DNA from 2 places in the Corallincola holothuriorum genome. Region 2 is predicted to be linked to the other one. Evidence: predicted binding sites of a transcription regulator. Region 2 holds the regulator's gene; the other holds the start of a gene.
What was found. Region 2 encodes NrdR, which represses ribonucleotide reductase genes. Its sites were predicted from a motif close to AAACACNANATNTNGTGTTT; they were not measured.
Positions count from the first base shown of each region.

Region 1 (3,377 bases), on a different contig from region 2:
GATTCACCAACATATCTTCAGTCACAGTGAAGGTTTGCTCCATGATCGGTGCTGCGCCTTTCTCTTCGGTCAAACGCAGTGCTTCACGCCAGCCTTCCACCGCCATTTCACGCGCCACTTCTTCGGTAAAATCAACCGACGCAGCATCACCATACTTCATGCCCAGCATGGTCAGGGTTGAGCCTAAACCAAGGAAGCCCATACCGTGACGACGCTTGTTCATGATCTCGTCACGCTGCTTGCCCAATGGCAGGCCGTTGATCTCAACCACGTTGTCTAACATGCGAGTGAAGATAGCCACGGTTTCGCGATACTTCTCGAAATCGAAAGAGGCTTGCTCAGTAAATGGATTAACCACAAATTTGGTCAGGTTGATCGAGCCTAACAAGCACGCGCCATACGGAGGCAGCGGCTGTTCACCACATGGGTTAGTGGCACGAATAGTTTCACAGAACCAGTTGTTGTTCATCTCATTAACTTTGTCGATCAGGATAAATCCTGGCTCGGCATAGTCATAAGTTGAACTCATGATCACGTCCCATAAACGCTGGGCACGCACAGTGTTAAACACACGGCAGCAGACATCACCGCGATCATTCAGCACGTACTCTTGCTCACGGGCATAGTTGATATCAAATGGGCATGGACGCCAAACCACCTGCTCTTTGTTGTTCACATCCAACGAATCGGTATCGATCTCGGATTGCGTCAACGGGAACGACAATGGCCAGTCGGCATCGGCTCTCACCGCTTCAATAAAGTCAGCAGTGATCAGCAAAGAGAGGTTGAACTGACGGAGGCGACCATCTTCACGCTTGGCACGCACAAAATCCATCACATCTGGATGAGAAACGTCAAACGTACCCATCTGCGCACCACGACGGCCACCGGCTGAACTCACGGTGAAACACATCTTGTCGAAGATATCCATGAAGCTCAGAGGTCCTGACGTATAAGCACCTGCGCCAGAAACATACGCACCCTTCGGGCGCAAAGTAGAAAATTCATAACCGATACCGCAACCCGCTTTCAGGGTCAGGCCAGCTTCGTGCACCTTATTAAGGATGCCATCCATCGAATCTTTAACGATACCGGATACGGTACAGTTGATGGTAGAAGTGGCTGGCTTATAAGCCTCGGCACCGGCATTAGAGGTAATACGGCCAGCAGGGATAGCGCCGTTGCGCAATGCCCACAAAAACTTCTCATACCACTCGTTCTGCAACTCGGGCGTCAATTCAACCGATGAAGTGGCTTTCGCAACACGGCGAAAGGTGTCATCGAGATCTTTGTCCAGCGCAACACCCTGCTTATCTTTCAGGCGATATTTCTTATCCCAGATGTCGTAAGAAGCAGGTTGAAGTTCGAGTTGGACTTCCGCGTTTTCTTGTTGTTTTGCGGTAGCAGTGGCGCGGGCCATACCGGGGTCTCCCTATTCGGATTACTTATTCACAGGCTATACACATGATGTCCACTACAAACACAACATCTAGTGCCATCAACAATGGCGAAAGTATATATCTAGTGTTTATGAAATACATTATTGACAAGCGCGCCTTGTGGGCAATTTTAAGGGCGAAATCGAAGCAAGCCTTTTACGGCGCGGGGTTGGCGAAAAAATTAAATTTTAGGATTTGTGATATTAACCACGAAACCCACAATGATGTGAATAATCTTAGAAAAAACACTATATGTAGTAGGTGATAGCGTTACCAAGTACCAACAAGAAAGAAAACATTAATAAAATCAATATGCCAATTTTACCAGCATGATATTGCCATGAATCAACAGTTTTTCACGCTGGGCTTGCAGGCCTATGAATTTGCTTCAAAATGTTCTTCAGAGTAAAAACTATGGACTCCGCCAACCATGGCAGTGCGGCAACTTCCGATCCCAGCGAAATCTGATCCGTCGATACCTTTACTGACGCAGTTATCCAACTTGGGTCCGTTTCGTGGGCCGCTGCAACTGGTTCAGACACTAGACAGAGTCAGTGGTATTCCGTGGCTGCAAGCACAAAGCCAATATCCCAAAGCCTATTGGCAAAGTCGTGAGTCAGATAAAGAGCTCGCAGCCTCCGGCTGTGTGCGTAAATTTGCCACGGCCAATGAGGCGAGTCACTGCTTAAGTGAATCAGCCGCTTTACCGCTAGTGATCATGGGCGCCCTGCCCTTTGATGACACCAACACCCCCGGCACCGAGCAGCCACTGTTTTTTCTGCCGCGACTATTATGGCAACGGCAAGATGACAACATCACCCTGACGCTTAACTTATGGGTTGATGAAGCACACAGCTTCACAGACGAAATGGCTGCCGCCAAGGATGCACTGCACACACTTCGCCAACCGGCTCATACCCCATGTCCGCCGTTACCCGACGTATTGGCGGTGTGTAACTCACCGGAGCAGGCCAGTTGGGCGAAGCTGGTAAGTCAGGCATTAGCGGAACAGCCCATTCTATCGAAAGTGGTGTTAGCCCGGCGTCAGTTACTGACAACCGGACAACCCTGTGATCCCTGGTTGCTGCTACAACGTTGGCACCAAGCAAATCAGCACAGCACCCCTTTTGCCTTGCAACTTGATAACCAAAGCAGTTTTATCGGCTGCACTCCCGAGCGCCTGTTCAAGCGCGATGGTCGTCAACTATTGAGCGAAGCGGTCGCAGGAACCGATGTGCGACCGAAAGACCCATTACATGCCCGTCTGATCGCGATGGCACTGCTCGGTGACGGCAAAAACCGGCGTGAGAATCGTATCGTGCTGGATGATATTTTATCGCGCCTCGGTCCGATTTGTGATGCCCTAAGCTACGATGATCGGGCGCAAGTACTTAAGTTGAACCGCTTGCAGCACCTCAAGCGCGCCATCCATGGCCGTTTACGCAAAGAGATCTGCGATGCAGACCTGTTGGCGCGACTGCATCCCACACCCGCCGTTGGTGGCACCCCCAGAGCCGATGCGCTGCGCTTTATTGCTGCCCATGAACCCTTCCAACGTGGCTGGTATGCTGGCGCGATTGGTTATCTCAGCCATGCGAACAGTGAGTTTAGTGTCGCCATCCGCAGTGCTCATATTGAAGGCTGCCAGTTGGCACTTTACTCTGGCGCAGGCATTGTTGATGGCTCCGATGCCCATAAAGAGTGGCAAGAGCTAGACAACAAAGTCGCCACGGTACGCAGCCTGATGGGACAAAAATGAGCCAACAAACGGCAAGCCAGACAACGGCCTGGCGCAACCAGCGCTGGAGTCTTTGGTTGGTTGAATCGCTGTACCAAGCGGGTGTCCAGCACGTTGTGATCGCACCGGGCTCTCGCTCAGCGCCTTTGGCCCTAGCCTTTGCGCAACACCCTGATATTCAGCGCCATACCCACTTTGAT
Region 1 is NZ_QPID01000005.1:229,498-232,874, reverse strand. It holds gene DU002_RS10195 (adenosylcobalamin-dependent ribonucleoside-diphosphate reductase) at 1-1,420, opposite strand, end outside; gene DU002_RS10185 (isochorismate synthase) at 1,870-3,198, shown strand; gene menD (2-succinyl-5-enolpyruvyl-6-hydroxy-3-cyclohexene-1-carboxylic-acid synthase) at 3,195-3,377, shown strand, end outside.
Region 1: a site for NrdR is predicted at 1,479-1,498, ahead of DU002_RS10195 (adenosylcobalamin-dependent ribonucleoside-diphosphate reductase). Genes of this name have one in related genera too.

Region 2 (3,377 bases):
TTGTGGCAGGCGATGACCAACGAAGTGTCTCGTCAGGAAGACCACATCGAACTGATTGCGTCAGAAAACTACTGCAGCCCTCGTGTACTTGAAGCACAAGGCTCTCAGCTGACCAATAAATACGCAGAAGGCTATCCTTTTAAGCGTTATTACGGTGGTTGTGAATACGTCGATGTGGCCGAGCAGTTGGCTATCGACCGTGCATGTGAGTTGTTTGGCGCAACCTATGCCAATGTACAGCCCCATGCTGGTTCTCAGGCCAACTCTGCAGTATTCCAAGCGATGATTGAGCCTGGTGACACTGTGTTGGGTATGAGCCTGGCCCATGGCGGTCATCTGACTCACGGTTCTCATGTCAGCTTTTCTGGTAAGATCTACAACGCTGTTCAGTACGGTATCAATGATGATGGCAAGCTCGAGTACGAAGAGGTACGCAAGCTGGCCTTGGAGCATAAGCCGAAGATGATTATCGCTGGTTTCTCTGCTTATTCAGGGATCCTAGATTGGGCTAAGTTCCGTGAAATTGCCGACGAAGTGGGTGCGTACCTGTTTGTTGATATGGCACACGTTGCTGGTTTAGTGGCGGCGGGTATCTATCCGAATCCATTGCCCCACGCGCACGTTGTGACTACCACCACTCATAAGACCCTTGCCGGTCCTCGTGGCGGTTTGATCTTATCTGCATGCAATGACGAAGCTATCTACAAGAAGCTGAATAGCGCTGTATTCCCTGGTGGTCAGGGCGGTCCTTTATGCCACGTGATTGCAGCTAAAGCGGTTGCTTTCAAAGAAGCGTTGCAGCCAGAGTTTGCAGAGTACCAGAAGCAGGTAGTTGCTAACGCAAAAGCGATGGCGAAAGGCTTTATCAATCGCGGTTACAAGATCGTTTCAGGCGGTACTGATAATCACCTGTTCCTGGTTGATTTGATCGACAAAGATATCACTGGTAAAGATGCCGATGCTGCTTTAGGTAACGCGCACATCACAGTGAACAAGAACTCTGTACCTAATGATCCGCGTTCACCTTTCGTGACCTCTGGTCTGCGTATCGGTACACCAGCAATTACCCGTCGTGGCTTCAGCGAAGCTGATGCGACAGAGTTAGCTGGTTGGATCTGTGACGTACTTGATAACATTGAAAATGAAGCTGTTATCGCTGAAGTACGCGGTAAAGTGGAAGAGATCTGCAAGCGTCTGCCCGTTTACGCTTAAGATAAAGGCGGAACTCACGCGCTGATAACTGGCCGTCTTTTATAGGACGGCCAGTTTTTTTGTTTTTATCCGAGAGTTCGTTATGGTGAGCGCTTACCCAAGGAGAGCTTATGCATTGCCCGTTTTGTTTTGCGCCAGATACCAAAGTGATCGATTCACGTTTAGTGGCTGATGGCAGTCAGGTGCGTCGCCGCCGTGAATGTACTAAATGCCATGAACGTTACACCACCTTTGAAACCGCAGAGCTGGTAATGCCGCGTCTAATTAAGCGCGATGGCAGCCGTGAACCTTTTAATGAAGATAAACTGCGCAGCGGGTTACTTCGCGCTGTGGAGAAACGTCCTGTCGGTGTTGATCAGTTGGAACAGACTGTGGCTGATATTAAGTCCAGTTTACGCGCCACTGGTGAGCGTGAAGTAGGCAGTAAGATGGTCGGAGAGCTGGTGATGGAAGCGTTGAAGAAGCTGGACAAAGTGGCTTATATTCGTTTTGCCTCCGTTTACCTGTCGTTCGAAACCATCGGTGAGTTTGAAGATGTGATTGCCAAGTTGGGCAATAACTCGCAAAACCACTAACCTGAGCGAACCAAGCAGAGCATCCTATGGCGCGATTTTCTCCAGACGACCACAGATTCATGCAGCGCGCTATTCATTTAGCTGAGCGGGCACTATATACCACCTCTCCGAACCCTCGGGTGGGGTGTGTCATTGTCAACGCTGGGCAGATTGTGGGTGAAGGCTATCATCGGCGCGCGGGAGAAGGGCACGCCGAGGTGAATGCCCTGGCTGAAGCGGGAGAGCAGGCCAACGGCGCTACCTGCTACGTCACTTTAGAACCCTGCTCTCATCATGGCCGCACTGGTCCCTGTGCTGAAGCCTTAGTGCATGCCGGGGTTACAGAAGTGGTTGTTGCTATGGTTGATCCTAATCCGCTAGTGTCAGGCCAGGGTATTGGCTTGTTGGAAGCCTCAGGCATTCGTGTGCGTTATGGACTTATGGAAGCGCAAGCCGAGGGCTTAAACCCCGGTTTTATTAAACGAATGCAGTCTGGTATGCCTCTGGTACGCCTAAAAATGGCAGCCAGTCTGGATGGGCGAACAGCGCTGAGTAATGGCAAGAGCCAGTGGATCACCGGTGCAGCTGCTCGTGCGGATGTGCAGCATTGGCGCGCACGGAGTTGCGCTATTGTCACCGGTAGCGGCACAGCGCTGGCGGATGATCCGGCGTTGAATGTGAGGCCGGAACAGTTAACTCAAGATTATCCTCTGCCCGTCAGACAACCGGTGCGTGTGGTGGTTGATGGTCGTAAACAGATCTCGCCCGCGCTAAAGATGTTCCAGCTGCCCGGCGAACTCTGGATCGCCAGAAAAGCTGCCGATGTGGAAGCTCCGTGGCAAGAAAACGTGACTATGCTGGCCATCCCCGAATTGGAAGGTAAGTTGGATCTGCGTAATTTAATGCGCCAACTTGCCAGTAAAGAGATCAATGAGGTTTGGGTTGAAGCCGGAGGAAGACTTGCCGGGGCGCTGCTGAATGCCGGTTTGGTTGATGAGCTTATTTTGTATCTGGCGCCCAAATTAATGGGAAACAGTGCCCAAGGGCTATTTAACTTGACCGAGTTTGACGACATGGCGCAACTGCCAGAGTTAGACTGGCAAGATATCCGGCAGGTTGGAGACGATCTCCGGATTGTTGCTACGTTTAAACCTAAGCTCGATGATTAAGTCGTTCTGCTCACAGCGATAGACATGAGAATTTATGTTCACAGGAATTATTGAAGCGGTTGGTGAGATCCGTCGTATTGAGCCGAAGGGGCAAGATGTGACTCTGGAGATCGCTACCGGTAAATTAGATTTGAGCGACGTTAAGCTGGGTGACAGCATCGCCAGCAACGGCGTCTGTTTGACCGTAGTGGCGCTTTCTAGCGACAGCTTCTGTGCTGACTTGTCGACTGAAACCTTGAAGCGGTCAAACTTTGCCAGTGCCAGCCGCGGTGCGCGGGTGAACCTGGAAAAGGCGGTCACGCCAACGACCCGTTTGGGCGGGCATCTGGTCAGTGGGCACGTTGATGCTTTAGCTGAGGTTGTTAGCCGCGAATCGACAGGGCGTGCAATTGAATTTTGGCTACAAGCACCGGAACATCTGGCTCGTTACATTACCGAGAAA
Region 2 is NZ_QPID01000011.1:36,601-39,977, forward strand. It holds gene glyA (serine hydroxymethyltransferase) at 1-1,212, shown strand, start outside; gene nrdR (transcriptional regulator NrdR) at 1,323-1,787, shown strand; gene ribD (bifunctional diaminohydroxyphosphoribosylaminopyrimidine deaminase/5-amino-6-(5-phosphoribosylamino)uracil reductase RibD) at 1,814-2,935, shown strand; gene DU002_RS16065 (riboflavin synthase) at 2,970-3,377, shown strand, end outside.